One region of the Pseudomonas sp. Teo4 genome, then DNA from elsewhere that is predicted to be linked to it. Evidence: riboswitches for the same ligand, from Rfam matches in the RefSeq annotation. Region 1 holds a riboswitch; the other holds the start of a gene.
The links. A riboswitch is a leader RNA that binds a small molecule or an ion and turns the genes downstream of it on or off. The one in region 1 is predicted to bind thiamine pyrophosphate.
Positions count from the first base shown of each region.

Region 1 (15,486 bases):
TGGCATCGCTACCAGTATTGCTGGCGCGTTGAACGCTTGCCTGAGGGCGTCGAACTTGGCACCCTTGGACCGCGTGAATGGTCCATGCCTTGGCTGAAGGAAACACACCGTTGAGTTGGGACAGAGTCGGGAAACTACTGGTAGCCCTGCTGCTTGGCCTGCTGGCCATGCTGGTGGTCTATGGGGTGCTCACGGGCCGCCCGCGTCTGGAAGCGTCCCTGACCTACGCCTACCTCACCTACCCAAGCCAGTTCAGCGAACGCATCAGCACGGCCAGCGAGCAGCTCAAGTACGAGCAGTTGCACCGGCGCATCCGCAGCATCGGCCAAGGCGCGCTCAGCGATGAGCAAGTCGACAAGCTGGTCGATCTGGCCCAGGCACCCTATGCGCAACTGTTCGCCAAACCCTTCGAGGCAGGCTTGGTGGATCACCGCACCGGCCTGCTGATTGACCTGCGCAATACCGGCGATGCGCAGGTGCGCGAGGTGAAGATCCAACTGCCGGCCAAGGGCCTGGTGCAAGTGCGCGATGCCCAGGGCAACGACACCATCGTCGAGGCTTCGACGTCGGCGGTCGACATCCCGACTATCGAGCCAGGTGGTCTGTGCAAGGTCTGGGTGTATTTCGATGCCGATTACGCCCAGATCCGCCAGGGTGGTATCAGCATCAGCCATGCCGATGGCGTGGCCGATGTGCAGGTCTACCGCGAGTTCACAGGTTTCCCGGCACAGGTGGCCCGCTACAGCCGCGAGCTGGTCGCGCTGCTGGGCGTGCTGGGGCTGAGTGTGCTGGTGCTGGGCTGCACCTGCCTGTGGCGGCGGCGGAGCCAAGTTCTACCGTCCTGATCTGCCACAGGGCAAACGACTCGCTGCAGTTGCCCGCTTCGGTCAGAGGTGGCAACTCATGCCGTCTGCTCACTGATCATGCAACGCCAGGCTCTGGCGCAGTTTCTCGAGCATGTTGCTGCGCAAGGATTCCGGTGCCCTGACCTTGATCGAGCCGGCGTGCGACAGGAGCCACCACATCAGCTCCCAGCTGTCGTTCACGGTTGCTTGCAATTCGGCGCCACCCTCGGCGAGCGAGTTGAGCTGCATGTCGTCCGACAGCGGTGTTTCCAGCAAGCGGCGGGCAAGGCTGTCATCGACCCAGGCCAGCAGGCTGATTTGCCGAGGAATGCCGAACTGCAAGGCGCCGCTGTCGATGTAGGCCGCCAGCTCGAAGTCAGCCGGTTTCTGGCTGGCCGTGGCGAGCGGTTGCAGGGACTGAATACGGTGCAGGACGTACAGGCGCACGTCGCTGAAGCCCACTGCGGTGGCGACCAGATAGGAGATCTGACCGCGCTGTACCAGCCCCAACGGGTTGAGCTGCAACTCACTGGTCTGGTCTTTGTGCACCGAGTAATAGCGCACCTGGATCTGGCGGTCATCCAGCAGCGCATGCTGCACCTGCTCCAGCACTTCAGGATCGATGTCCGGAACCAGCAGGTTCAACGAAGGCTGAACGCTCGCCACCTTGTCCATCCACTGTGCAGACCCGTTGGTGTCGGCCAAAGCCTTGAGTTTCTGGCGTGCTTCGTTGAAGCGTGGCTCAAGGGACTTGAACATTTGCGCGGGGATCAGCGGGCGAATGCTGTCTTCCACCAGTTGCAGGGTCATGGCTTCGCCCAGGCTGATACCTGGGAGTGCCAGGTTGCGGCCAACCTGCCAGTACCAACCATACGGCATGCCCTTGTCGTTGCACTGCAACGGGAACAGCGCCGACAACTCGATGAGGTCACGCTCAACCGTGCGCTTGCTGGTCTCGTGCCCGGTATCGGCCAGGGCTTTTTGCAGCTGGGTGGAGGTGAGTCCCGGGTGACGGTTGGGCAGCAACTTGAGCAGTTGCCACTGACGGGCGATGGTGTGGCGAGTGGAATGGCTTGGCAACTCGAATTCCTTGACGGCCGGGTGATGGCATATAGCTACTCCATGAGAATACCCGGTCGAAAGATGGGATCCAAGTTTTAAAGGTGAAGATGACTGTTCAATCGGGCTGGTGCGATTCCTGTGGGAGCGGGCTTGCCCGCGAACACCGGCGGAGCCGGTGCCATACACCGCATCGCCTTCTTCGCGGGCAAGCCCGCTCCCACAGGGATTGCGCCAGCTTTTGGAGATTGGCCTCAGGGCACCAACCGAGCCACCCACTTGCCGCCCAGGCACCCATCCTTCAACTGCTGTAACGCCTGGGGCAGCGCCTCGAAGTCGAAACTACGTCGTTGCGGTGACACCAACCGACCATCGGCCACCGCTTGCATCAGTTGCTCGCCCGCCACGCGCAACGCCTGGCGGTCCAGCACGCGGCCATGGGCATGAATGCTGTTCAGCGCCACTTCATGCAACGAGATCGCGGTGCTGAATGCAGCCAGTGGTGCGCTTTCCTGGCGGTCCTGGATACACACCAGATGGCCGTTGTAGCCGAGCAGGTGGGCGAGGCTGGCGGCATGGGCGCCACTGACGGTATCGAACAGCGCATGCAGCGGGCGTTCGCCCAGGGCTGCCTGCAAACGGGCCTGCCAATCGCTGGCCTGGTAGCCGAACACCTCGATCACACCCAGTGCCTTGAGCGCGGCGTGATGGCGCTGGCCGGCCGTGGCCCAGACCCTCAAGCCCCGTTGCACGGCCAACTGCGCAACATACCAAGCGACTGCTCCGCCTGCGCCGATCACCAGCACGTCGCGGCTGGCGCCGTCCGGCACCTTGGCCAAGGCCTGCCAGGCGGTGAGGGCCGGGCAGGGCACGGCGGCGGCAGCGCTGTCGTCGAGGTTGGCCGGCAGTTGCATCAGCAGGTAGGCGTCCACCAGGCAGTACTCGGCAAAACTGCCATCGCGCGACAGCGACTGGTGGTAGGCCACTCGAGTGCCGAGGGGCACATCCACGCCGTCGCCAACTGCCGCAACCACACCCACGCCGTCGACGCCCGGCACGGTGCCTTCCCGCCAGTCAGGGTGGCCCCATTCGCAGATCTTCCAGTCGACCGGGTTGAGGGCGATGGCACGGTTGGCGACCAGCACTTCGCCGGGGCCGGGGGTGGGTAGAGGCTTGCGTACCAGTTGCAAGCCTTCGAGGCCGGCGCCTGGGGTCCAGGCCCAGGCGTTGTAGTCGTGGGACATGAAGGTTTCCTTGAGGGCGGGTTTGCCTGGAGGCTAAAGGATCGCGGCAGGGCGAAACAGGCGCCGCCAGGCCAAACTGTGGTGAATCCAGGTCACAGGCGTTTTTCGCGCCTCACACCTGGTCGATCGGTACCCCGTGGTTGTTCTTCCACAACAGCACCACTGCGCTGGCAATGACCGCGACCACGATCAGGTAGACGTTGAACATCCAGCCGATCTGCTCGGAGTACAGCCAGGTGGTCAGGTACGAGGCCGTGCCGCCGAACACCGCCACCCCCAGCGAGATGCACACGCCGAACATACGGGTGCGGTAGCGGGTGGGGATCTGCTCGGAAATGGACGCCGGCTTGCACCCGGTGATGAACGCCACCAGCATCAGGCCGGCGGTCTGCGCCACCATCAGCGTCCACGGCTCGCTCGAGATCATGCCCCACAGCGGGAACAGCGTTGCGGCGATCCCCAGCAGCGAAATCAGTGCGCAGACCTTGCGCCCCCAATGGTCCGACAGCCAGCCGCATACCGGCAGGAAGGCCAGGTAGATCACCTGGGCGACACAACTCATCATGAACGCGCTATGCGGGTCCATGCCCTTGACGCTCATGGCGTAGATCGACGCCGAGGTCACCCAGGTGTAGTAGGTCAGGGTCGCGCCGGCTTCGTACAGGAACAGCCGCACGCCATGCTGCAGCACCTGAGCACGGCTCCACGGTGCCTGCTGCGTCGCGGTGCTGGCGCTGGGGCTGTGCTCGCTTTCCATCATGTTGCGCCGTAGCCACAGGGCGAAGACTGCCAGCAGGCCGCCGGTGGCGAAGGGGATGCGCCAGCCCCATTGCTGCATTTCTTCGGTGCTCAGCAGCGAGGTCAGCAGGGCCATGTAGAAGGTCGCCAGCAACGAGCCACTGCCCACTGCGAAGAACACGGTGCTCGACCACAGCCCTCGACGTTTCGGCGGGGCGATTTCGGCGATGTAGGCATAGGAGGTAGTCGTTTCGCCGCCATGGGCGAAGCCTTGGATCAGCCTTGCTGCAAGCAGTAGTGCCGAAGCCCAGCTACCAATGGCTTCGAAAGACGGGATGAAGGCGATGAGCAGGCTGGCGCCGGCCATCAGCAGCATGGTGCTGAGCAACACAGTGCGCCGCCCCAGGCGGTCGGCCAGGATACCGAACACGATACCGCCCAACGGCCGCAGCAGAAAACCTGCGGCAAACACGGCAAGGGTGGCGAGCAGTGCCGAGGTTGGGTTGCTCTTGTCGAACAGGGCGGCGGCGATATAGACGGAGGCGACGGTATAGAGGGTCCAGTCGAACCACTCCAGCAGGTTGCCGATGCCGGTGGCGAGCAGCGATTTACGGCGCAGGTTGGTTGCGCCTGGGGTGGCGTGGGCCGCGCTGGCGGGCAGGGTCTCGGTCATATTGTTCATTGTTAGGCTCCGAGCGGAAGAGGCGGGCAGCGCCGGAGTTGGCGCTGCCCGTACGGCGTAACGGGTCAGCTCGCCATGTGCGCGCGGGCGACTTCTTCGATACCGGCGGCATCGAGCTTGTAGTGCTGGTACAGGTGGGTAGGCGGAGCGATCAGGCTGTACTCGTCGTAGATGCCATGGCGCTTGAGCTTCACCCCGACGCCTTCGTCGGCCAGCACCTCGGCCACCGCCGCGCCCAGGCCGCCGAGCACGTTGTGCTCTTCCACCGTCATCATTCGCTTGCTGCGCGCTGCAGCGGCCAGAATCGCCTCGCGGTCGATCGGCTTGATCGAGGCCATGTCGATCACACCCACCGAGCGGCCCTCGGCATTGAGCTTGCGTGCCGCTTCCAGCGCCGGGTGCACGGTGATGCCACAGGCGATGATGGTCAGTTCTTCACCCTGGCAGTGCTCGGTGGCCTTGCCGAACTCGAAGGTGGCGCCGTGTTCGTAGATGATCGGGTCGCGGCCGCGACCAATGCGGAAGTACACCGGCTTGTCGTAGGTGGCCGAGGCCTTGATGGCCGCCACCAGTTGCGGGCCGTCGGACGGCGAGACCACCGCCAGGTCGGCGATCGAGCGCATGGTGGCGATGTCTTCGGTGGCATGGTGCGAGGTGCCATAGAAACCCAGCGAGATGCCGGTGTGGTGGCCGATCAGGCGCACTGGCTGGGCTGAGTAGGCCACGTCCATGCGGATCTGCTCGCAGCACAGCAGGCCCAGGAACGAGGCGAAGGTGGCCACGAACGGCATCACACCGCAAGTGGCCAGGCCGGCGGCGGCAGTGACCATGTTCTGCTCGGAGATGCCGAACTGGATATAGCGGTCGGGGAACGCCGTGGCGAACTTGTTCAGGCCGTTGGAGTACTGCAGGTCGGCGGAGCCGGCCATGACCGGGTAGCCTTCGCGGGTCAGCTCGATCAGCCCATCGGAAAGGTACGACAGGCCAGGGTTCATGGCATTCAGGCCACGGTATTGCCAGGAGTTGGGGGACAGGGGGGCGTTCATGGTCAGATCTCCTTGGCTTCGATTTCAGCGATGGCGCGTTGCGCGTCTTCCGGGTCCAGGTAGCCCAGGTGCCAACCCGGCTCGGTCTCCATGTAGGAAACGCCCTTGCCCTTGACGGTCTTGGCGATGATGCACACCGGCTTGTCGCGGTTTTCGTCGGCCTTGATGCGGCGCAGGGTGGTGGCCACCTCGCGGATGTCATGGCCATCGATCACATGGACCTCCCAGCCGAAGGCACGCCATTTTTCATCCAGCGGTTCGATGCCGATCACATCGTCGACCTCGCCGTCGAGCTGGAAGCCGTTGCGGTCGACGATGGCGATCAGGTGGCTGGCCTTGTGGTGGGCCGCGCTCATGGCCGCTTCCCAGACCTGGCCTTCCTGCATCTCGCCGTCACCGAGCATGACGAACACGTCGTAGCTGTGGCCGGTGAAGCGCTGCGCCAGGCACATGCCCAGGCCGCCGGACAGGGCGTGGCCGATGGAGCCGGACGAGAAATCGATGCCCGGCACCTTGCGCATGTCCGGGTGGTCGCCCAGTGGGCTACCCAGGCGGGTGTAGTCGTCCAGCCAGTCCTTGGGGAACATGCCAAGGTCGGCCAGGATCGGGAACTGGCCGACGGCGGCGTGCCCCTTGCCCATCAGGAAACGGTCGCGCTCCGGCCACTTGGGGTCTTCCGGGCGCAGGCTCATGACGTCGTAGTACAACGCCGAGAACAGCTCGGCGGCAGAAAACACCGAGGTGTAGTGGCCGGTCTTGGCGATCTCGATCAGGCGGATGGTTTCCAGCCGGACGAATTTCGCCCGTTCGCGCAGGTGGGCGACGGTCTCGGCGCTGGGCACGAAGTCGCTGGCTTTCCAAGCCTCGAGGGTTTTACGGGGTGTAGGCATCTCTACCTCCAAATGCAGGCATCGCAGGGTGGGTGTTGCCAGGGGAATTCAGCGGGTCAGTGATTCCAGCGCGCGCATGGCCTCGATCAGGTCATCGCACTGCAGGGGCTGGCCGTTGGCTCGCAGGAAGTTGCGCGCATGGGGGGCTTGCAGGGTCGGCTCGGCGATCTGCTGCAAGGTGGCCTGGTCGGGCGCGTTCAGGCCTAGCTCGGCCAGGTTGCAGGGCAGGCCGATGCGCCGGTAGAAGGCCAGCAACTCGGCCATGAACGCTGCCTCGCGGTCTTCCAGCACCAGCTGCACCAGCAGGCCATAGGCGACTTGCCAGCCGTGAACCTGGTCGCGGGCGCCCGGCACCTTGGACAAGCCACGGGTCATGGCGTGGGCGATGGACAGCCCGCCGCTCTCGAAGCCCAGGCCGCTCATCAGCAGCACGGCTTCGATCAGGCGCTCGAAGGCGGCGTTCACCTGGCCGCTGCCGGCCAGCGCCAAGCCTTCCTCGGCGTGTTCGCGCAGCACGGCATAGCATTCCCGAGCCAGGGTCACGCCGGCCAGCGAGGGGCGGGCACCGAACATGTTGACGCCGCCAGCCTTCTGGCACTGCTCGGCTTCGAACTTCTTGGTCAGGGCGTCGGCGATGCCGGCCAGCAGGAAGGGGCGGGGGGCCTGGGCAATCAGGCGGGTGTCGACCAGCACGTAGCGTGGGCTGCTGAGCAGGTGGCCGACTTCGCTGAGCTGGTGATGCTCGTCGTAGACCACGAAATTCTTGGAAGTAGGGGCGTCGTTGGAAGCCACCGTGGGCATGCTCACCAAGGCGGCGCCGGATGAGTGGGCCAAGGCCTTGCCGGCATCGATGGACTTGCCGCCACCCACCGCCACCACCATGTCGAAGGCAAAGCGCGCGGCGGACTGGCGCAGGGCGGCGATGCCCTGGGCGGTGATCTCGCCATCGAAAGTGATGTAGTGCAATTGCACATCGGCGCGGGCACAGGTGGCGTCCAGGCGTTCCTTGACCAGGCCGATCACGAAGCTGTCGATGACCACCACGGCGCGGCGGCCGCAGTGGGCCAGGTACTGGCCTGCCTCATCAAGTACATCGGGGCCTTGCACGTAGCGGCCGGGTGATCCGAAAACCAGATTCATACGGTACCTCTGTGTGACGGTTTGTTGTTGTTATGCGAGGTCGTGGGCGATCTCGGTCATGTGTGATGCATGATATATCATGCGTGTTGGCCGTCAAGCGCCTTCACCGTTTCCCTGACGGCCATCGATCGGTTCAGGGGGGGCAAATCAGGCGATGGAGTAACCACCGTCCACCGCCAGGGTGGTGCCGGTGACGTAGCGGGCGTTGTCGGAAACCAGGAAGGCAATCACGTCGGCGACGTCCTCCGGCTGCCCCCAGGCCTGCATCGGTATGCGCGAGAGAATCCCGGCCGAGCGGCTTGGGTCTTCAAAGGCGCGGCGTGACAGCTGGGTGAGGATCCAGCCCGGTGCCACGGCGTTGGCACGCACGCCATCGGCGGCCCAGGCCACCGCCTGGCAGCGGGTCAGCTCGCCGATGGCGGCCTTGCTCGAGGCGTAGGCGGGCGTCTTGGCCGAGCCGAAGATGCCCCACATCGAGGCAAAGTTGACCACCGCACCACGGGCCCGTTTGAGCCCCGGCAGCGCAGCGTTGCTGATGCGCATCACGGCAGTCAGGTTGACGTCGAGCACACGACTGAAGCCCTCCAGCTGCCACTCGCGTTGATGGTCGATGACCCCGGCGGCATTGACCAGGGCATCGATCCGCTCGAAGCGGCCGAAGAAATCCGCCACTGCCCCATCGTTGGTGACGTCCAGCTCCTGGTAATGAATGCCTTCGACACGCTGTTCAGGTTCGCCCAGGCCCAGGGTGTGAACTTCATGGCCATCGGCGAGCAGGCGGCGTGCGGTGGCCAGGCCGATGCCCGAGCCACCGCCGGTGATGATTGCAATCTTGTTCATGAGTTGCTCCGTTGGGAAAAAACGCAATTCGGTTTTCAGTGTTCCTTGGCCGCGCCGAACAGGAAGTCGGCCAGCAGTTCGACCTGCCCGGTGATCATGTGCACGCCCTTGTGGATCTGGCAGCCACGGCCTTGGGCCGCTTCCAGCAGGGCGGTGACATCCGGGTTCATCACCACCTCGGCGACCAGTGCTCCGCTGTCGAGCGTGTGCGCTGGCAGCGGCAACGGGTCGTCGGTCTTCAGCCCCAGCGCCGTGGCATTGATCACCACATCGAAGCCACGGCCATCCGCCGGGCCTGCTGCCACCTGTCGCCCAGGCAGCAACGTGCGCAACTGGGCAGCCAGTTCCTCGGCCTTGGCCTGGGAACGGTTGGCGATGACCAGGCGCTCCAGTGGCTCGGCCAGCAGCGCATGGGCGATTCCCGTGGCGGCGCCACCGGCACCGAGCAGCAGCACGCGTTTGCCGGCCAGCGAGTGGCCCTGGTTCTTCAGGCCGCGGACAAAGCCCTCGCCATCGAACATGCGCCCGCTGAAGCGGCCGTCGGGCAGGCGTCGGGCGACGTTGCACACCCCAAGCGACGCCGCTACGCCTTGCAGTTCGTCGCACAGTTCGGCGACTTCCAGTTTGTGCGGCACGGTGACGATCACCCCGGCGAGGTTTTCGATGCCGCGCAGGCCGGCCCAGGCGTTGGCCAGGTTGGCAGGCGACACCTCCCAGGGCACCAGCACGCCGTCATGGCCCAGGCGTTCGAGCAGCGGGTTGAAGAAGGAAGGGGTACGCAGGTGTTTGGCCGGGTAGGTCAGATGAACCACCACCCGGGTGGTGCCGGTGATTGGCATGATGGGCTTCCTATGACGTGGGTAAGGCGTCAGCGGCGATGACGGGGTGTTGCGTGCTCGGGGTGAGCGTCATCAGTCGTTGGCGTAAAATATGATATATCATGTTTTTACTTGGCACTAAAACCCCTGAGCTACCGAGACCGTCATGATGATGTATCATGCCTTCTCGCCCAGCCGCGCCCCGGCAGGTGCCGGGCCATTCACCAGACAAGAGAGAATCAGCGTGACAGTTCACAAGCCGCTGGATAAAGGCAACCTGAGCGAGCGGGTCTACAGCATCATCCGCACCGCATTGATGGACGGCCAGTACCAACCTGGGGACCGCCTGCGCATCAGTGCCCTGGCCGAAGAGTTCGGCGTGTCGATCACTCCGGTGCGCGAAGCGATCTTCCGCCTGGTCAGCGACCATGCGCTGGACATGAAAGCCGCCACCTCCATCTATGTCCCCGAACTGACCGTCAACCAGTTGCGCGAGATCCAGCTGATCCGCCACTTGCTTGAGGGCGAAGCTGCGGGCCTTGCGGCCGAGCGCATCTCCGAAGCCGAACTGGCCCACCTCGAAGAAGTGCAGGCTGCGTTCCAGGCGGCGGTCAGCGTCGACTACAAGAAGGCTTCGTTGCTCAACCGCGAGTTTCATTTCGGCCTGATCGCTGCGGCGCGCATGCCGGTGGTGTTCAAGACCCTGGAAAACATGTGGGTGATGATGGGGCCGCTGCTCAGCACCTTCCACGCCGAAGTGCCCAAGGCCGAACTGGCCAGCGCCAAGCACAAGCACTTCGAAGTGCTTGAGGCATTGCGCAAGCGCGACTCGGCCAAGGCCAAGGCTGCGTTGCAAGCCGACATCGCCTGGGGCGAGCTGATGCTGGAGTGGCTGGAGCGCAAGTCCATGGCGACGACCTCGGCTTGAGTGTTCACACGCTCGGCGCGACGCTGGCCGATACCGGGTGCCGGGCACGCCACACCAGCCAGGCCAGCGGCAGGTGCACCAGCACGGCGGCGACCACCCCGGCCCATGGGGTAAGGGCCAGTTGCCCATGGGTGACCAGGTAGCTGCCCGCCGTCTCGCCCAGGGTGATTCCCAGGTTGAAGGCCGAAATGTTCAGGCCTGATGCGAAGTCGACGGCCCTTGGGGCATAGCGCCCGGCGGTGTCGAGCATGCCGGCCTGGAAGCCTGGGGTCATGCCGAAGGCCAGCACGCCCCAGATGAACAGCAGCACCACCATCGCTATCGGGGATGTCAGCGACAGCCCCAGCAGCACCAATGTCGCGGCCAGCAGCACGAACAGCAGGCGCAGTGCACGTTGCCAGCCCATGCGGTCGGCCAGACGCCCACCAGCCAGGTTACCGAGCAGCGTGGCCAGGCCGAACACCACCAGCAGGCTGCTGGCCGTGGCCGAGGAGAAACCGGTGATGTCGGTGAGGATCGGGGTGATGAAGGTGAAGGCGGCGAAACTTGCGCCGAACCCGAGAATGGTCACCAGCATCATCGACCAGATGGCCGGTTGCCCCAATGCAGCCAGTTGCGTGCGAATGTTGCCCGCTTCACCGCTTTGCAGTGCAGGCAGCCAGAACAGGGTCGCCAGCAAGGCCAGGGCGCTGAGGGCGGCCACGGCGTAGAACGGCAGGCGCCAGCCAAGGGCATTGCCGAGGAAGCTGCCCAGCGGTACGCCGATCACCATGGCCAGGGTCAACCCCGCGAACATGATGGCGATGGCCTTGCTGGCTTGGCCCCTGGGGGCCAGGCTGGCTGCCACCGTGGCGCCGATAGCGAAGAAACTGCCGTGGGCGACGGCGGTAATCAGACGGCCCACCAGCAAGGTGGTGTAGTCGCTGGACAGTGCCGAGAGCAGGTTGCCGGCCAGAAACACCGCGACCAGCCCAAGCAACACCGGCTTGCGTGGCAGGCGCCCCAGCAGCAGGACGATGAACGGGGTGAAGATCGCCAGTGCCAGGGCGTACAGGCCGACCAGGCCGCCAGCAGTGGCCAGGCTCACGCCAAGGTCGCTGGAAATCGACGGCAGGATGCCGACCACGATGAACTCGGCCACGCCGATGGCGAAGGCCGTCAGAGCCAGCACGTAGATCCCAGGATGGATACGTGTGGAGGTGGGGGTAGTCATGAACAGACGCTCGCAAGGTGAAAGATGAAGCAGACGATACGAGCTCGCTGGCTTGTGATGTAGACTTGTGCAATTCAAACCAGCTGTGAATTGAGGTCATGCAAAGCCGAATCAAGGACATCAACCGCTCGGGCGAGATGGAGGTGTTTGCCGAAGTGGTGGCCGCCAGCACGTTCTCGGAAGCGGCACGGCGCCTGGACATGACGCCCTCGGCGGTCAGCAAGCTGATCGCCCGCCTCGAACAGCGCCTTGGCGCACGCCTGCTGCACCGCACCACGCGGCGCCTGGAACTGACCGCCGAAGGCGAACGCTTTCATGCCGAATGCCTGCGTATTCTTGAACAGATCGACAACGCCGAACGCGACGTGGCCAATGCCGCCTGTCCCAGCGGCGTCATCCATATCAACAGCAACCTGCCGTTTGGCCTGCACTGCCTGGCGCCGTTGATTCCCCAGTTCCTCGAGGCCTACCCGCAAATCACCCTGAACCTTGAACTGACCGACACGGTGGTCGACCTGCTGGAGCGTCGCGCCGATATCGCCATTCGCTCGGGCCCGTTGAAAGCCTCGCGCCTGGTGCAGCGCCACCTGGGCCGTAGCCGCTTGCGTACGGTCGCCTCGCCGGCCTATTTGGCGCGCCATGGGAAGCCATGCACACCTGCAGAGTTGGCCGGCCACAACCGGCTCGGTTTTGGTTTTCATCGTCACTCCCAGGCCTGGGTCTACCGCGATGAGCAGGGGCAGCGGGTGGAGGTCGAACCACAAGGCAACCTGCTGGTGCACGACGGTGAGAGCATGCGTCAGCTATGCCTGGGAGGGGCAGGGATCGCGCGTCTGGCCAACTTCCACGTGGGCGCCGATATCGACGCCGGGCAGTTGGTGCCGTTGCTGGACGGCTTTGAAAGCGACGAGCAGGAAGATGTGCTGCACGCCGTGTTCATTGGGCCGGGCCGCCAGTTGCCGCAGCGGGTGAGGGTGTTCATCGACTTTCTGGTCGAGCGTCTGGACACACGCTATTTCAGTTGATGCAGGCGCAGCCCCTGCTGTATACATGACGCCACCAAGGGGAGCCCGGCAACGGGCTGAGAAACCGCTGGCGCGGTGACCCTTCGAACCTGATCCGGATCATGCCGGCGAAGGGATGGGACTGCCGACCTACCTTTTTGCCGGCCTCACTGCGAGGCCAGTCCATGCATCACCTCAACGGTCTCGCTGTCAGCCTAGAAAGGACAGCACCATGACCGAACGCTTCAACGCCACCCTGCGCCGCCAGAGCGAGCCGACCTGGTCCGCCGCCGTTGGCCACCGCTTCGTCACCCAATTGTGCGACGGCAGCCTGCCGGACCCGGTGATGGTCCGCTACCTGGTGCAGGACCACCGCTTCCTCGACAGCTTCCTGACCTTGCTCGGTGCCGCCATCGCCACTGCCGACACCTTCGAAGCGCGCCTGCGGTTCGGGCGTTTCGCCGGCATGATCAGCAGCGATGAAAACACCTATTTCCTGCGCGCTTTCGAAGCCCTGGACGTCAGCCCCGAGCAGCGCCAGGCGCCGCCCGACACCGTGCCCACCGCAGGCTTCAAGGCGATCATGCGCGAAGCCGCCGCCACCCGTTCGTACGCCGCCGCGCTGGCGGTGCTCAATGTCGCCGAAGGCCTGTACCTGGACTGGGCGCTCAAGGCACCCAAGCCGCTGCCAGCCAACTTCGTCCATGCCGAGTGGATCACCCTGCACGACAACCCAGCGTTCAGTGACTTTGTCGCTTTCCTGCAAGCCGAACTGGACCGGGTCGGCCCGCAGGAGGCAGCGCTGGCCACCGATTTCTACCTGCGCACCGTCGCGCTGGAGCTGGCCTTCTTCGAGGCCGTGTATGAGGAACAACAATGAGTCTGGATATCTTCGACCGCCTCAAGGCAGCCGCGCTGCCTGAGTGGAACAGCTACGTCGACCACGCCTTCGTACGTCAGATGGGCGAGGGCACCCTGTCGGAAAGCGCCTTCCGTACCTACCTGGTGCAGGACTACCTGTTCCTCATCCAGTTCGCCCGCGCCTGGGCGCTGGCCGCTTATAAAAGCCGTCGACCCAGCGATATTCGCGCTGCCCAGGCCGGGTTGGCGGCGATTCTCGATGAAACCGACCTGCATGTGCGCCTGTGCGCCCGCTGGGGCCTGAGCCAGGCCGACATCGAAGCGGCACCGGAGCACCAGGCGACGGTGGCCTACACCCGTTTCGTGCTGGACTGCGGTGCGGCGGGCGACCTGCTCGACCTGCACGTGGCGCTGGCGCCCTGCGTGATTGGTTATGCGGAAATCGGCAGCCGGTTGGCCGGCGGCATCAGCGACATGGCCAACCACCCGTACCGTGAGTGGATTGGCGAGTACGCGGGTGAGGGGTATCAGGGGGTGGCGCAGGCGGCGCGCAAACACCTGGACGAGCTGGCTGCACGCAGCATGACCGAGCAGCGTTTCACGGAGCTGGCGGCGATCTTTGCCCAGGCTTCGCGGTTGGAAGCGGACTTCTGGCAGATGGGGCTGGACGGCGCTGCCAAGTAGCGGTTAATGCCGACTGTTACCTTGTGGGAGCTGGCGAAGCCGGCGATGGGCTGCTTGGCAGCCCCATTACATACTCATGCGAGGGCTGCGCCCTCGTTTCGCAGGCTTCGCCAGCTCCCACGAAACCCTGGCTATATCAAGCCAGGCCAGCCAGCGTATCCACAGCCACCATCCCCCCGTCAAATTCATCCATGGCATCAAGCATGGCGCCGCTGAAGTAAGCCAGCGATGCCCGGTCGAACAGGATGTGCAACGCCGGCAGCGTCGCACTGCCCACATTGACCACGATCACGTTGATCCGCGCTGCCGAAGTCTGCGCCACGGCCCCGACCGGAAACGCTTCGGCGCGCAGGTCGACACCACACAGCTTGGCCATTACCGCGCTGCCCTGGTGCCCAGACAGTTGCAACCAGGCATGGCTATCCTGGCGCGGCAGCAGGTAGTTGCGCTGACCATCCTGGGTCCATTCGGCTTCCTCGGTGGCAACCCGCTTGCCCTGGTCAGCCAGGCTGCCAAGCAACAGGTACTCGCTTTGCGACAGCCGCGCGACCCATCCCCCGTCGTCCTGACGCAGGGCTTGGTTCGGCCGTTCGGGCAGGCGATAGCCCCGTGCTTGCAGGTAGGCTGCGCTGTCACCACCGCGAAACCCCACCCGTGGCAGGTCGGTCAGGTCGGTCAGCGCGCAGGTATTGAGCAGCACGGCCTGCGGGCTGCGTTCGATCAAGGCTTCGGCATTAAGGCTGGACATGGCTCAGAGCTCCTGGCGCTGGTTGTCGGGGTCGAAGAAGGGCAGTTGCACCACCTGGGCATTGACCATCACGCCGCCCTCCACGCGGATCGGGATGTGCATGCCAGGGGTGGCCTGGTGCGCGCCAGCGTAAGCCAGGCCGATGATCTGCCCCAGGGTCTGGGAGTATTCGCAGGAGGTGACGTTGCCGCTGATGTCCGGCCCGTCCAGCACCAGGTGGCCTTCCAGCGGTTGGGGGCTGCCTTGGGGCAGGGTGAAGCCGACCAATTTGCGCTTGAGTGGCTGCGCTTCGAGAATTTCGATGGAGCGTTTGCCGACGAAGAACGGCTTCTTGCGGCCAATCGCCCATTGCATGTCGATCTCGGCCGGGTGGGTCATGCCGTCGGTGTCCTGGCTGATGATCACATGGCCTTTTTCCAGGCGCAGCAGGCGTTGGGTCTCGACACCGAACGGGCGAATGCCCAGCCCCGCGCCGGCCTGCATCAAGGCGTCCCACAGGCGTTCGGCATGGCGGGCCGGGACGTGTACCTCGTAGCCCAGCTCACCGACGAAACCGACCCGCAGGATGCGCGCCGGGATGCCGGCCACCGTGCCCAGGCGCACGCCCAGGTAAGGGAAGGCCTCGGCCGACAGCTCGACGTCGTCGCACACTTTGGCCAGCACCTGGCGCGACAGCGGGCCGGCCAGGTTCACCGCGGCCAGCGCGGCGGTGACGTTGGTGATGTCCACGTCCAGGCGCCATTGCG
Region 1 is NZ_JAXCIL010000001.1:680,060-695,545, forward strand. It holds gene PspTeo4_RS03345 (sulfite exporter TauE/SafE family protein) at 1-32, shown strand, start outside; gene PspTeo4_RS03350 (hypothetical protein) at 111-845, shown strand; gene PspTeo4_RS03355 (WYL domain-containing protein) at 915-1,925, opposite strand; gene PspTeo4_RS03360 (zinc-binding dehydrogenase) at 2,159-3,148, opposite strand; gene PspTeo4_RS03365 (MFS transporter) at 3,261-4,568, opposite strand; gene PspTeo4_RS03370 (transketolase family protein) at 4,634-5,614, opposite strand; gene PspTeo4_RS03375 (transketolase) at 5,617-6,504, opposite strand; gene PspTeo4_RS03380 (glycerol dehydrogenase) at 6,553-7,644, opposite strand; gene PspTeo4_RS03385 (SDR family oxidoreductase) at 7,792-8,484, opposite strand; gene PspTeo4_RS03390 (shikimate dehydrogenase) at 8,520-9,323, opposite strand; gene PspTeo4_RS03395 (GntR family transcriptional regulator) at 9,547-10,230, shown strand; gene PspTeo4_RS03400 (MFS transporter) at 10,235-11,443, opposite strand; gene PspTeo4_RS03405 (LysR family transcriptional regulator) at 11,542-12,468, shown strand; TPP riboswitch at 12,496-12,601, shown strand; gene PspTeo4_RS03410 (TenA family protein) at 12,680-13,327, shown strand; gene tenA (thiaminase II) at 13,324-13,992, shown strand; gene PspTeo4_RS03420 (sarcosine oxidase) at 14,129-14,740, opposite strand; gene PspTeo4_RS03425 (2Fe-2S iron-sulfur cluster-binding protein) at 14,744-15,486, opposite strand, start outside.

Region 2 (15,486 bases), on a different contig from region 1:
ATTCACCTGGGTGCGCGCCAGGTGATCGCGGGGGTGCCGTGCTATCCATTGTTCTCCGACAAGGCCGACTGGCAGGCATTTTCCCTGAACCCGGGTCTGCGTCGGCTAAGTGATTATCAACGCGTTGCGCCATTTGCCGCCTATGCTGGTGAGAAGGCGCTTTCCCGGCGTTACGCCGAGCTGAACCTTGCAGCGGTCACTCTCGAAGGCGATGCGGTATTGCACACCGGGTTCGGCAAGCATGTGACCCTGCCCGGAGAAGAGCGGCGCAAGGCCAGGCGGCGCAAGCGCGACCGGGTAAAGCTGGCATTGACGCTGCTGATGGGCGCCCTGCTTGGCATGGGAATTACCCTGTTCGTTCACTGAAATCGCAGTCCCACCTGGTTTGAACGGGAGGGGAGCGTTACGCCATGAACATCGTCAACATGATGTGGTCGGGTGGTTCGCGGTACATCTCCATCCACAGAGTGCATTGTCAGGTGCTGGCCTGCGTTGGCGCTGATGCGCGCATCAGCAACTGGCTGCTGCTCGGCAGCGGAGTGTGCCATGCGCTTGGCCCGACCCAGGAGTGGCATATGCCGCCCAGGGCCCTGAAGGGGCGTCATCTCTGGCGTTTGCTGCGCCCGTGGTTGCGCAGTCGGTTACGCAAGGCGCTGATCGAGGCTCGCGCTGAAGTGCTACTGCTCGATGGTGTCGGCGTTGCCCGTCTGGTCCTGCCTCTGATGCAGCAGGTTCCGGGGCTGAGGGCCAATGTGCTGTTCCATGGTGGCACCCGGCTAAGCTCTGCCGATATTCGCCTGTTGCGTGAACTTCCCTCCAATCGTTTGAACCTTGCGGCCGTTTCGCAAACCCTCGCCGAGTCATTGGCGCGCGACCTCGGCAAGCCAGTAAGAACCTTGCGCATGGCGCTCGACCCGAGGGCTTTTGCCGAGCGGTTGTTGAGTGCGGATCAGGCCAGGCAGGTACTGAGGTTGCCGCCATCCCCCTGCCAGGTCTTTGGGGCCGTGGGTCGCCTGGTGGAGAGCAAGGGGTTCGAGATGTTGATCGAGGCCTTCGCCGAAGCGGCCTCCCGGCAAGCGCACATACAGCTGGCCATTCTCGGGGAGGGCCCGTTGCATGCCAGCCTGCAGGCGCGGGTCAAGGCACTGGGGTTGGCCGAGCGTATTCACTTGTGCGGCCATCGTGAAGACCTGCAGCAGTTGTACCGAGCGTTTGACTGGGTGCTGATTCCCTCGCGCTCGGAAGGCTTGGGGTTGGTTGTGCAGGAGGCGGTACTGGCTGACGTACCGGTGATGTGTAGCGACCTGGCGGTGTTCCGCGAGCAATTGCAGGATGCAGGGTGGTATCTGCCTGTGGGAGACGTGGCCGAGTGGGCGCGGGCGATGGAGCGCAGTGTCACCCTCGACCCGGCCGCCATAGCTGCCCGGCAGCGCCAGACGCTGGCGCCGGAGCAGGCATGGCAGGGGTTTCAGGAGGGCTCGGCAAGCCTTTTGCGTGGCTGGCCGTCAGCGGGCTAGCAGATTGGCTTCGAACTCGGCGAGCGGGAAGCGATCTCCCAGTTTCTCTCGTTCGATGTAACGCACCATATGCTGGACGTTGCGCCGGATCATCCGCGCAGACAGCGGTGGGCGAAGGAAGCGCATGTCTGCCACGTCGATCAGGCCCAGCTGCTGCTCGGGGGTGACCACCACGTTGCCCAGGTGCAGCGAGCGGAAGTAGATGCCCGAGCGATGCAGGTGGCGGATCAGCGTGATCAGTTGCGGGAGGTAGGTGTCCCAGCTGAAGCCTTCGTCGCGAGACATCTGCAACAGCGTTCGGCCTGGCAGTGGGCGATACAGCACTGCCGTTCTGCCCGGCAGGTCGAGCTTGTGCTGGCTGATGACTTCGAGCGTCGGAATGCCCAGTTGCGCCAAGCGTGCGGCGTTGTCGACGAAACGCTGGGAGTAGGGGCGCAGCAGCGCAGATGAAATCAGACGCTTGCGGCGGAAAACCTTGAGGAAATTGCCATCCTTGAGCAGGTAGACTTTGGCGCCATGGCTGTCTGCCTCGAGCACCTGGGCGCCAAGTGTCAGCTGATCGAAGTCGACCTGGGTGAGCCGGGAGCATTGCATGAGTAGGGCCTTGTCGTCTGGCGAACGAAATGACCGGCCATAATGCCGAAAATAACGCGTGAGCACCATGTCAGTGTCTGTGATTCACAGGGAGCGAAGATGTTGCATCAGAAACGCTGGGCACAGGTCTGGTTGGGTGTCGGTCTGGTCTGGTTCATGGCGGCGATCGCGCTGGCGCCCAGCAACAAGGTCTACCAGCAGGGGCTGATCCTCTTCCTCTGGCTGCCGACCCTGATCATGGCCTGGCCTGCCCGGCAGATTCTGATAGAAGCCTTCCGTCGTCAGGCGGCGTTGTGGTGCAGCGTGATGTTATTGCTGGTCTGGAGCGCCATCAGTCTGGCGTGGTCACCGAACCAGGAGGTGCTGCGCGAAAGCAAGCGCCTGGTGTACATCCTGGTGTTCCTGCTGGCGTTTCCCGTGCTGGCGCAGGCCGGAGAGCTCAGGGTACGTCGGCTGCTGCAGGCTGGAGGGCTGTTGCTGGCGGTCGCAGCGCTGGTGTCCATCGTCAACTACTACGGGGTGCATGCACACCTTTTGCGGGCCAGGCTGGAAGGTATCGGCGAAATTTCACACCCCATCCTTGGGGCTTATGTGATTGGCACTGGCTTGCTGGTGCTGCTGTACGAGGTGCCGCACCATCGTGCACTGCAGCTTGCCTGGGTACTGGCCCTTTTGTGCCTGGGTGCGTTCGTCGCGCTCAGCCAGAGTCGGGGGGCGATTCTGTCGCTGGTCTGCACCCTGGTGGTCGCACCACTGTGGTTCAAGGGCCGGTACAGTCGTTTGATCGCGGTATTGGCGCTGATCGCAAGCGGCTTGGCGCTGTTTTTTGTGTACAACCTGCTCACCCTGCGCGGTGCGTCCTACCGACCCGAGATATTCCAGGTTGCCTTGCAGATGATTGCCCAGCACCCCTGGACCGGCGTGGGGCTGGGGGGTAACTACAACGTGATCGCAGTGGGCAGGCACTTCGACCACACCCACAACATGTTTACCCATGTTGCCCTTGAACTGGGGCTGCCAGGCATGCTGCTGTGGATCGCCGTGTGGCTGTCGGCCCTATGGGAAATCCTGCGCGCCCGGGGCAGCCTGCTCGGCAAGGTACTGCTCGGCCTTTGGCTATTCTCCACGCTGGCCATGCAATTCGACGCCGCCAGCCTCACAGCGACACCGCGTGCGGAGTGGTTCATCAGTTGGCTGCCGGTCGGTTTGGCCATGTTGCTACCCTGGGGAGTGCCGAAAATGACGCCTGTGGTAAAATTCGCCGTTCAACCTCAACAGCGAGCTCAATGATGGCCGAAACACCGCGACCTGCGGAGCATACCTCCAGCCTGAAGATCTACTTCCGGCTGCTGAGCTACGTGAAACCCTATGCCGGCATTTTCCTGCTGAGTATCGTGGGTTTCGTCATATTCGCTTCGACTCAGCCAATGCTGGCCGGGATCCTCAAGTATTTCGTCGACGGCCTGAGCAACCCGGAAGCGGTGTTGTTCCCCAATGTGCCGTACCTGCGCGACCTGCAATTGCTGCAGGCGGTACCCCTGCTGATCATCCTGATCGCCGCGTGGCAGGGCCTGGGCTCGTTCCTCGGCAACTACTTCCTGGCCAAGGTTTCTCTGTGTCTGGTACACGACCTGCGGGTCGAGCTGTTCAACAAGTTGCTGGTGTTGCCTAACCGCTACTTCGACAACCACAACTCGGGACACCTGATTTCGCGCATCACCTTCAACGTGACCATGGTCACCGGGGCGGCAACCGACGCGATCAAGGTGGTCATTCGTGAAGGCCTGACCGTCGTGTTCCTGTTCGCCTACCTGCTGTGGATGAACTGGCACCTGACCTTGGTGATGGTCGCCATCCTGCCGGTGATCGCGGTCATGGTGAGCGTGGCCAGCAAGAAATTCCGCAAGCAGAGCAAGAAGATCCAGGTGGCCATGGGCGATGTGACCCACGTTGCCTCCGAGACCATCCAGGGCTACCGCGTGGTCCGCAGCTTCGGCGGTGAGGCTTACGAAGAGCGACGCTTCGGCCGTGCCAGCCAGAGCAACACCGACAAACAGCTGCGCATGACCAAGACCGGCTCGCTGTACACGCCGATGTTGCAGCTGGTGATCTACAGCGCCATGGCCGCCCTGATGTTCCTGGTGCTGTTCCTGCGCGGCGAGTCCACCGCCGGTGATCTGGTGGCGTACATCACTGCCGCCGGCCTGCTGCCCAAGCCGATCCGCCAGCTTTCCGAAGTCAGCTCGACCATCCAGAAAGGCCTGGCCGGTGCTGAAAGCATCTTCGAGCAACTCGACGAGGAAGCTGAAGTCGACACTGGCACCGTCGAGAAAGAGCGCGTGGAAGGCCGTCTCGAAGTGCGTAACCTGAGCTTCACCTATCCGGGGACCGACCGCGAAGTGCTCAGCGACATCAGCTTCGTCGCCGAACCGGGCCAGATGATTGCCCTGGTAGGGCGCTCAGGCAGCGGCAAGTCGACCTTGGCGGCGCTGATTCCACGCTTCTATCACCACGATAAGGGGCAGATCTTGCTCGATGGCGTGGAGATCGAGAATTACCGCCTGCGCAATCTGCGTCGTCATGTATCCCAGGTGACCCAGCATGTGACCCTGTTCAACGATACCGTGGCCAACAACATCGCCTACGGCGACCTGGCCGGTGCTCCGCGTGCGGACATCGAGGCCGCCGCTGCCGATGCCTATGCCAAGGAGTTCGTCGACAAGCTGCCCAAAGGCTTCGATACCGAGGTTGGCGAGAATGGCGTGCTGCTGTCGGGCGGCCAGCGTCAGCGTCTGGCGATTGCCCGTGCACTGCTCAAGAACGCGCCATTGCTTATCCTCGACGAGGCGACGTCGGCGCTGGACACCGAGTCCGAACGGCATATCCAGGCAGCACTGGACCATGTGATGGAAGGTCGTACCACCCTGGTGATCGCCCACCGATTGTCTACCATCGAGAAGGCGGACCAGATTCTGGTGATGGACCAGGGGCGCCTGGTGGAGCGGGGCACGCACGCCGAGCTGCTTGCAGCCAATGGCCATTATGCCCGCCTGCACGCCATGGGTCTGGACGAGCCGGAAAAGGCCGATATCACCTGAAACACCTTGTATCGGGGCCTCGCTGGCCCCGATTGTCACCGGAATTTTCCAGGGCCTGATCTGGCCATAAAGCCGTCGTCTGCCCTGTGCTAATATCCTGCCCCTGTTCATTTTTTCATTTGGGTTGCCCATGAAGTTGTCCATGCCGCGTTTCGATCAAGCCCCGGTATTGGTGGTCGGCGATGTCATGCTCGACCGCTACTGGCATGGCGGTACTTCGCGTATCTCGCCAGAAGCGCCAGTGCCGGTGGTCAAGGTCGATCAGATCGAGGATCGCCCCGGCGGTGCGGCCAACGTTGCCTTGAACATCGCTGCACTCGGCGCCCCGGCGCTGTTGATCGGTGTCACAGGCCAGGACGAGGCCGCCGACAGCCTGGCCAACAGCCTGCATGCTGCTGGCGTGCGTTCGGTGTTCCAGCGCATCGCGCACCAACCGACCATCGTCAAGCTGCGGGTCATGAGCCGTCACCAGCAGCTTCTGCGTATCGACTTCGAAGAGCCGTTCGCCACCGACCCGCTGTCGCTGGGTGCTGAAGTCGATAGCCTGCTCGAGGGCGTCAAGGTGTTGGTGCTGTCCGACTACGGCAAGGGCGCACTGAAAAACCACCAAAGCCTGATCCAGGCAGCGCGGGCCAAAGGCATTCCGGTGCTGGCCGACCCCAAGGGCAAGGACTTTTCCATCTACCGCGGCGCGAGCCTGATCACCCCGAACCTCAGCGAGTTCGAAACCATCGTTGGCCGCTGCGCCGATGAGAGCGAGCTGGTCGCCAAAGGCCTGCAACTGCTGCAGGATTTGGATTTGGGGGCGCTGCTGGTGACCCGTGGCGAGCATGGCATGACCTTGTTGCGCGTTGGTCAACCGGCCCTGCACCTGCCGGCCCGTGCCCGTGAAGTGTTCGATGTCACCGGTGCTGGCGATACCGTGATTTCCACGTTGGCGGCCGCCATCGCTGCCGGCGAAGACTTGCCCCACGCGGTGGCCCTGGCCAACCTGGCCGCGGGTATCGTGGTCGGCAAGCTGGGTACCGCTGCAATCAGCGCACCCGAGCTGCGCCGTGCGATTCAGCGCGAGGAAGGTTCCGAACGTGGCGTGTTGGGCCTGGAGCAGCTGCTGCTGGCCATCGACGATGCCCGTGCGCACAAGGAAAAGATCGTGTTCACCAATGGCTGCTTCGACATCTTGCATGCCGGCCATGTCACCTACCTGGAACAGGCCAGGGCCCAGGGCGATCGCCTGATCGTCGCGGTCAACGACGATGCTTCGGTCAGCCGTTTGAAAGGCCCAGGGCGGCCCATCAACAGCGTCGACCGGCGCATGGCCGTGCTGGCAGGCCTGGGGGCTGTGGATTGGGTGATCAGCTTCCCCGAGGGCACGCCGGAGAACCTGCTGAGCCAGGTCAAGCCAGATGTGCTGGTCAAAGGTGGCGACTATGGCATCGACCAGGTGGTGGGCGCTGATATCGTCAAGGCCTATGGCGGTACCGTGAAGGTGCTGGGGCTGGTCGAGAACAGCTCGACCACGGCGATTGTCGAGAAGATCCGCAAGCACTGATGTTCGTGCGATGGGCCGCTTGGCGGCCCATCGCCGGCAAGCCGGCTCCCACAAGCACCGCGCAGATCCTGAGATAACCACAGTACCTGTAGGAGCCGGCTTGCCGGCGATGGGGCGCAAAGCGGCCCCAAACATTACTTGTGCAGCGAAGTCCGTGCCCGCTCCAGCAACGCCCGCGCCTTGTCGCCAAACCGCTGTAACTGCGAGCTGGCGCCAGTATCGGCCAAGCCTTGCTGCTTCACCCAATCCTTCCAGCGTATCCGTTCATCCTTGACCACCCATCCCGCCTGCTTGGCGAAGCTCTCCGCCAGGTAAAGCCCCCGTGTGCTCGCCGGCACCAACTCGTCCTTCTTCAGCGTGTACAGCTCTGCCAACGGGTGCCCGTCCTTCAGCGGCATCAGGTACAGGTCTGGTCGCTTGCGGTTGAGTCGGGCCACCAGTTGATCGCCTTCCAGCCGTTCATCGACATGGAACAGGCTGAGCTTCTTGGCTTCTCTGGGCACCTGCAGGCGCATGTCATAAATCAGCTGTAACGAAGCGGTAGGCAGGTGCACGTAGGCCCGAGGCCGTTCAAGCAGCATCAGGTTGCCGCAATGAACGGGCCGTGCCGCGCCAGATTCCGGTGTAAGAATGAACGGCAAGGTTTCCCGGTAATGCAGGGCCGCCGCGTAAGGTGCGGGTAGCCAGGTGTCGTTGAAACGCCCGCCCAACCAGCCTTCCGGTGTCTCCAGCAGGCATTCCTCGGCCACTTCCTGCACGGCTGTGTGCAGGGGCAGGTTGAGCTCTTGCGCCGGGACGTAGCCGGAAATCAGTTTCAGCACCACGTCGCCCCGATCCTGACGACGCTGGCGCACCAGTACCCAGTAATCGCGGTGTTGCCAATGCAAGGTCAGGCGTACCGAGACGCCAAGGTTGGCCAGTTCGATCACGAAACGCTGGTCATTGGGCAACTGGATGGCCCGGCGCCGCTGTTGGGTCTGGGCGAAATTCAGCGGCATGCCGATGCTTTGGTACGTCAGGCCTTCGGGCGTGGCTTCGACATGCAGTGGAAGTGTCTTGAAGTTGCTCGGGTTCTTGCGAATCAGCGTACGCGGCACGAGGCTCCTCCTTGCGTCGGGTCAGTCTCCAGACCTTGGGCCCAGACGGCTCAGTGCTGGCCCAGGATGCGGGCGACGGTGGCCACGTTGTGGGCCAGGTGCAACGGGTTGATGGTGCCGACGATAGCACTGCTCACACCGGGGTGGGAGAACAGCAGCTCGAAGCTGGCCTGCACCGGGTCGACACCGGGGGCCAGGCAGATGTGTCCGCTGGCCAGGGCCTTCTTCACCAGAATGGCTTTGCCGTGTTCGGCAGCGTAGTCCAGGACCGGGCGCTCTGCCTGCTCGTTGAGGTTGTAGGTGACCATGGCGCAATCACCGGTCTCCAGCGCCTTCAGGCCGCCAGCGGCCGTCTTGCCGGAAAAGCCAAAGCCCAGGATCTTGCCTTCCTGCTTGAGCTCGGCAAGGGTCTGGTAGACCTCCTGCTGCTCGAGAATGGCCAGGTCGTTGCCGTCCGAGTGCACCAGCACCAGTTCGATGCGGTCGGTTTCCAGCCGGCGCAGGCTGCGGTCCACCGAGCGGCGGGTATGGGCGGCACTGAAATCGAAGTGCGATTGGCCGTTGTCGAACTCTTCACCGACTTTGCTGACGATCACCCATTCATCGCGCTGGCCGCGCAGCAGCGGGCCCAGGCGCTCTTCGCTGCGGCCATAGGCGGGCGCGGTGTCGATCAGGTTGATACCCAGCTCGCGGGCCTGGGCCAGCAGCAGGCGGGCGTCGTCATCGCCAGGGATGGTGAAGCCGTTTGGGTATTTGACGCCCTGGTCGCGGCCGAGCTTGACCGTTCCCAGGCCCAGGGGCGATACCTTGAAGCCGGTGCTGCCCAGCGGGCGGTGAAAATCGTGCAGGGTAGGCAGGCTCATGGCAGCAGTTGCTCCCAGGCCGGTACGCCCAGCGCTGGGCGCGGCAGGCCGTCGAGTGCGGGTTGAGCGCTTGGGCGAATGCCATCGCGGTCGAGGCTGGCGAGTACCCGGTCAGTGAAGTCGGGGGCCAATGCCAGCTTGGTCGGCCAGCCCACCAGCAGGCGCTGCTGGTCGGCCAGGAAGGCGTTGTCCGGGCGTACCAGGCCAGACTGCGCGGGTTCGGCGCGGTCAACGCGCAAAGTCGCCCATTTCAGCTGGGCCTGGTCTACCCATGGCAGCAGGTGCGCGATTTCCTTTTGCGCTGCGGCGATCTGCGCGGCGGGGTCGCGGGCCACGCCATCGGCTTCGGCCAGGTCGCCACCCAGGTACCACACCCACTGGCCATTAGCCGCCGGGTGAGTGGTGATCGTTACCCGCGGCTTGGGGCCGCCCCCCAGGCAATGGGCGTACAGCGGTTTGAGGTTCGGCCCCTTGGTCATGACCATGTGCAGTGGCCGCAATTGCATTGCCGGCTGGTTCAAGCCCAGCGCCTGCAGCAGGGCCTCGGTGCCCGCGCCGGCACTCAGGACGATGCGCTGGGCGCGGATATCCCGGCCGTCCACGCGCAGGCCGACCAGTTCGTCGCCGTCGCGCAGAGGTTCGATCTGCTCGCCTGCCAGCAAGCTGTCACCGCCCAGCTCGGCCAGGTTGGCGAGCAGACTGGGTACATCGATGACCAGTTCAGCCAAGCGATAGACCTTACCCTTGAACGCACGGTCCTGCAGGGCGGGTGGCAGTTGCTCGCCCTTGACCTGATCGACCCGGCCACGCACTGCCTTGCTGGCGAAGAAGCTGGTGAGGTTGCCGGCCAGAGTGCCAGGGGACCAGAGGTAATGTGCATCAGACAGCAGGCGAGTCTTGCCCAGGGGCAGTTCACCGGTGCCGGCCAGGGCTTCGCGCCAGCGACGCGGCATGTCGGCGATGGCCTCGGAGGCGCCGGTCAGGGCGCCGTGCAGGGCATACTTGGTGCCGCCATGGATGATGCCCTGCGACTTGATGGTCTGCTCGCCGCCAAGGCTGGCGCGCTCCACCAGCACTGTCGAATAGCCCAGGCTGCGCAGACGGGCATTGAGCCAGAGGCCTGCGACCCCGGCGCCGACGATCAGTACGTCAGTGGAAATGGCAGATGGCATGGCGGTACCTCGAAGACTGGGACAGCTGGCAAGTATACAGGCTTACCTGTCACGGCCCTATCGCGGGAAAGTCGGCTCCCAGAGTCTGCAGCGCTTCCACGGCCGGCGCGGTCCGTGTAGGAGCCGGCTTGCCGGCGATGGCGTGAGTACAGACAACTCAGTGCCCGGTAGTTTTCGAAAACAGCTGGATCACCACCACGCCCCCGACGATCATCGCCATTCCCAGCATCGCCGGCACATCCAGCTTCTGCCCGTAGATCACCAGCGCCGCCACGCTGATCAGCACGATGCCCAGCCCCGACCACACCGCATAGGCAATGCCCACGGGAATGCTGCGCACCACCAGGGTCAGCATCCAGAACGCAATTGCGTAGCCACACACCATCAGCAGCAACGGCAACGGCGTGCTCAAGCCTTTGACCGCTTTCATGGACGCGGTGGCGATGACTTCGGCGCAGATGGCAATGGCCAGGTAGGTGTAGGCATTCATGATGGGATCCTCCGGTAACTAGGTGGGCATTCTAGGCAATACCTGGATGGGGTAAAGTCATTACCTATCACTATTGGAGATAGGCTGATGGCCGAACAGTGGAACCTGGAGCAACTGCGTCTGTTCGTGCGCGTCGCTGAATTGCGTTCGTTTTCTGCAGTTGCCCGCGAGCAACGCAGAGCCCAGTCGGCAGTCAGTAGCGCCATCGCCATGCTCGAAACAGACCTTGGGGTGACGTTGTTCGAGCGCAGCAGTGGTCGACAGCCCAGATTGACTGAGAACGGCATGGCCCTGTTGGAAGACGCCCGCGAGCTGTTGCGCCAGTGCGAGCGTCTGGACGGCCGTGCGCTGGCGCTGATGCGCGGGCAGGAAGCGCTGTTGCGCGTCGCCCAGGACGAAGCCATGCCCTATCAGCCGGTGATTGACAGCCTTGACGAGTTGGCCAGCCGCTTTCCCTTTCTGGAAGTGCAACTGGCCAGTGGTGCCCAGGGCGATGTGGCACGCAAGCTGGTGGAGCGGCGTGCGGACTTGGGGCTGTTCTTTCACCACGAAAGCATCCCCAGTTCGTTGGAACGACGTGCCCTGGGCAGTGTGGAGATGGTCACGGTCTGTGCGGTCGGTCATCCGCTCGCCAAGGAGCAGTGGGTCACGCGCCAGCAACTGGCGCGGCATCGGCAACTGTTGATCACACCGCAGCAGAGCGGCTACCCGGGCGGCGAGGCGATCAGCCCGCAAATCTGGCGTGCGGACAGCTTCTATGCCATGGCCGAACTGCTGATGCGCGGCCTTGGCTGGGCCTGGCTGCCTCGGCATGTGGTGCAGTACCCGACCTACCAGACGCAAATGGTCGAACTGGACAGCGAATGGCGGCCACCAGCCTTGGTGGCGGAGCTGGCCTGGCGGCGCGATGAGCCTCTGGGGCCGGCGGCGCAATGGCTGGCCGAGCGCTTCGCGGTGCACCTGCGAGCGATCGGTTAGCCTTTTTCGAGGTGGTTCCTAGTACACTTCGCCACCATGAACAGAACCCTTTATTCCTTGCTGTTTCACCTGGGCCTGCCACTGGTTGCGCTGCGCCTGTTCCTGCGTGCCCGCAAAGCGCCGGCCTATGGCCAGCGCATCGGCGAGCGCTTCGCCCGCAACCTTCCGGCGATGCGCCAAGGTGGGATCTGGGTGCATGCCGTATCGGTGGGGGAGAGCATTGCCGCCGCGCCTATGGTGCGTGCCTTGCTCAAGGCCTATCCGGACTTGCCAATCACCCTCACCTGCATGACCCCCACCGGTTCGGAGCGTATTCGCGCCATGTTCGGCGACGAACCGCGCATCCAGCATTGTTACCTGCCGTATGACCTGCCGTGGGCAGCGGGGCGTTTCCTTGATCATGTGCGCCCACGCCTGGGCATCATCATGGAAACCGAGCTGTGGCCCAACCACATTCACCAGTGTGCCAAGCGTGGTATCCCCGTGGCCTTGGCCAATGCGCGGTTGTCCGAGCGCTCGGCCCGTGGCTACGCACGTTTTGCCGGCCTGACCCGGCCAATGCTTGGCGAAATGAGCCTTATCGCGGTGCAGACCGAAACCGAGGCCCAGCGCTTCCGCGACCTGGGTGCACGACCTGAATGTGTGCAGGTGACCGGCTCGATCAAGTTCGACCTCAAGATCGACGAGCAACTTCTGCCGCAAGCCAAGACGCTTCGTGAGCAGTGGGGCGCGGCCCAGCGTCCGGTTTGGATCGCCGCCAGTACCCACGAAGGCGAGGATGCCCTGATTTTGCAGGCGCACCGGCAGTTGCTGCAGGTACATGGTGACGCACTGTTGATTCTGGTGCCGCGCCACCCTGAGCGTTTCAATGCTGTGCATGCCCTGTGCAGTGAACAGTTTGCCACCGTTCGCCGTTCCTCGGGTGCGGCGGTCGACAGCCAGACCCGCGTGCTGCTGGGCGACACCATGGGCGAGCTGCTGTTCCTCTACGCACTGGCCGATATCGCGTTCGTCGGCGGCAGCCTTGTCGCCACCGGCGGCCACAACCCATTGGAACCAGCTGCGTTGTCATTGCCGGTGATCATGGGGCCGCATGTATTCAACTTCCTTGAAATCAGCGCGATGTTGCGTGAAGCGGGCGCGTTGCAGCAGGTGGATGATGTCGACGGGCTGGCGGGGGCGGTGCGGCGGTTGGTCGAGTTGCCCCAGGATGCCCAGCGTATGGGGGCGGCGGGCAAGCAGGTGATGCTGGCGAATCAGGGGGCCTTGCAGCGGTTGCTGGATGGGCTTGGGGCGTTGATGCGCTGAAGACCGAGTCGGCCTCATCGCCGGCAAGCCGGCTTCCACAGGTACTGCGGTGATCTTGAGAGCGGCGCAGTCCATGTGGGGGCCGGCTTGCCGGCGATGAGGGCAGCACCGAGCTTAAGGCCTGCGCTCGAAGTTCTTCGCCGCCGCCGCAGCCAGGTCCGGTGGCAGGAAGTCCTTGTCCGGGTTGTAGTCCGGCTTCAGGTACCGCTTGAGGTCCTGCAGGTCTTGCGGGCTCAAGGTGCCGGCCGCCTGTTTCAGGCTCAGGTTGTCGAGAATGTAGTCGTAGCGGCTGTTGTTGTAGTCGCGCACCGAGGTGTACAGCTGGCGCTGGGCGTCGAGCACGTCGACGATGTTGCGGGTACCGACCTGGTAGCCGATCTCGGTGGCCTCGAGCGCGCTCTGGTTGGAAATGATCGACTGCTTGCGCGCCTGGACCTGTTCCACATCGGTGTTCACCGCACGGTGCAGGTTGCGGGTGTTTTCCACCACCTGGCGGCGCAGGCTTTCGCGCTGCTGCTCGCTCTGGCTCAGCCGTTGGTAGGCCTCGCGCACCTGCGAACTGGTCAGGCCGCCGCTGTAGATCGGAATGTTCAACTGCAGGCCGATGCTGGTCTGCTCGACGTCGCCGGCATACCGCACGTTAGCTTGCGGGTTGCTGAAACCGAGGCTGTCGTTGTCGCCTTTCTGGTACTTTGCCACTGCATCGAGGGTGGGCGCATGGCCTGCCTTGCGTTGACGCAGCGTTTCTTCGGCGGCGTCGACGGCATGGTTGGTGGCCAGCAGGTTGAGGTTCTGGCGAGCAGCGGTTTCGACCCAGGCCTTGGCATCATTGGGCGTCGGCACCTGTACCGGCAGGGTGTGGACCACGCCCTGGATCGATGAGTACTCGCGGTTGGTCAAGGTAACCAGGGCTTCGAAGGCATCCTGCACCTGGCGCTCGGCGACGATGCGGTTGGCCCGGGCAGTGTCGTAGCTGGCTTGCGACTGCAGCACGTCGGTCTTGTCGGACAGGCCCACGTCGAAACGTTCATTGGACTGGTCCAGCTGGCGCTTGAACGCGGCTTCCTCGGCCTTGGTCGCGGCCAGGTTGTCCTGGGCCCTGAGAACGGCGAAGTAATTCTGCGCGGTCTGCAGGATCAGGTTCTGCTCGGTGGCCGACAGTTCGAGTGCCGCCTGCTCGTTGACAGCTTCGGCAGCCTGCAACTGGAACCAGCGGTCGGCGCGGAAGATCGGCTGCGACAGGGTCGCACTCCAGGAGTTACCGCTGCGGTTGGAGGTGAGCGATGGTTCGTCGAACTTGGTGCGGGTGTTCATCATCTCCGCGCCGGCCGACAAGTTCGGCAGCAACCCGGCCCGGGCCTGGGGCACCACTTCGCGACGGGCGCCATAGTCGGCGCGGGCTGCAGCCAGGTCGGCGTTGTTGTCGACGGCCTCCTGATAGACGCTGACCAGGTCGGTTTTCACTGTTGCGGGCACATCCGCTGCCCAGACCACTCCGTTGGACGCACAAGACACGGCTATCGCCAGTGAGAGTTTGCGCAGCATAGAGGCAATCCTTGTACGAAATTTAATTACTGAACTGTTGAGTATCGAAAGACGGGCCAGTGTAGTGCCATGTGCCCCCGGCAACAATCGTCGGCTGCGCCTTTCATCAACGCGCTGATTTACCCGCTTGGCTTTGCCGACCACTCCAGTCTAGACTGCGCATGTTCTTGTCGGGGTGCCTTGAAGCAAAGGCTGAGATCGCAAAGTTGCGGATCCCGTTGAACCTGATCAGGTTAGCGCCTGCGTAGGGAACAAGATTGCTCGCCTTCCCGGGGAGCCTCTTGTGCCAGGTCCGGGAATGTCTCAGCTGCAAGCAGCTCAAGGCACCTCCATGTATCCGGCACTGCACACCCGCCAAGGGGGTGCGTCCGCGCCTTTCAGGTTCACCCCGACAATCCGCCCGCAAGGAAGATGTCTGGAGAGCCTGTGATGAGTAAACAAGAAAAAACGATCAACCTCAGCGAGTCGGCACAAGTCGACCAGCAGTCCGTGCAACCGCTGCCCAATTCACGCAAGGTCTATGTTCAGGGTTCGCGCCCCGACATCCGCGTGCCCATGCGCGAGATCAGCCTGCACGACACCCCCACCGATTTTGGCGGCGAATCCAACGCGCCAGTGCTGGTCTATGACACTTCCGGCCCTTACACCGACCCGAACGTCATCATCGATGTGCGTAAAGGCCTGGCCGATGTTCGTTCGGCCTGGATCGACGCCCGTGGCGACACCCTGCGCCTGGAAGGCCTGAGCTCGAACTTCGGCCAGCAGCGCCTGAACGACGCCGAGCTGGCCAAGCTGCGTTTCGCCCACGTACGCAACCCGCGTTGTGCCAAGCCTGGTGCCAACGTCACGCAGATGCACTACGCCCGTCAGGGCATCATCACCGCCGAGATGGAATACGTTGCCATCCGCGAGAACATGAAGCTGCAGGAAGCCCGCGCCGCCGGCCTGCTGGACCAGCAACATGCCGGTCACAGCTTCGGTGCCAGCATTCCGAAAGAGATCACCCCCGAGTTCGTCCGCGAGGAAATCGCCCGTGGCCGCGCGATCATCCCGGCCAACATCAACCACCCGGAACTGGAGCCGATGATCATCGGTCGCAACTTCCTGGTGAAGATCAATGGCAACATCGGCAACAGCGCCCTGGGTTCCTCCATCGAGGAAGAAGTGGCCAAGCTGACCTGGGGTATCCGCTGGGGTTCTGACACGGTCATGGACCTGTCCACCGGCAAGCACATCCATGAAACCCGCGAGTGGATCATCCGCAACTCGCCG
Region 2 is NZ_JAXCIL010000002.1:483,637-499,122, reverse strand. It holds gene PspTeo4_RS18645 (glycosyltransferase family 2 protein) at 1-366, shown strand, start outside; gene PspTeo4_RS18640 (glycosyltransferase) at 411-1,517, shown strand; gene PspTeo4_RS18635 (toluene tolerance protein) at 1,506-2,111, opposite strand; partial or broken gene PspTeo4_RS18630 (O-antigen ligase family protein) at 2,211-3,382, shown strand; gene msbA (lipid A export permease/ATP-binding protein MsbA) at 3,401-5,209, shown strand; gene hldE (bifunctional D-glycero-beta-D-manno-heptose-7-phosphate kinase/D-glycero-beta-D-manno-heptose 1-phosphate adenylyltransferase HldE) at 5,340-6,761, shown strand; gene PspTeo4_RS18615 (metal ABC transporter ATPase) at 6,896-7,858, opposite strand; gene PspTeo4_RS18610 (aldo/keto reductase) at 7,909-8,721, opposite strand; gene PspTeo4_RS18605 (NAD(P)/FAD-dependent oxidoreductase) at 8,718-9,893, opposite strand; gene PspTeo4_RS18600 (multidrug efflux SMR transporter) at 10,051-10,383, opposite strand; gene PspTeo4_RS18595 (LysR family transcriptional regulator) at 10,471-11,361, shown strand; gene waaA (lipid IV(A) 3-deoxy-D-manno-octulosonic acid transferase) at 11,398-12,669, shown strand; gene PspTeo4_RS18585 (TolC family outer membrane protein) at 12,784-14,214, opposite strand; TPP riboswitch at 14,376-14,482, shown strand; gene thiC (phosphomethylpyrimidine synthase ThiC) at 14,644-15,486, shown strand, end outside.
Region 2: linked by a shared signal. The riboswitch ahead of thiC (phosphomethylpyrimidine synthase ThiC) and the one ahead of PspTeo4_RS03410 (TenA family protein) in region 1 are both predicted to bind thiamine pyrophosphate.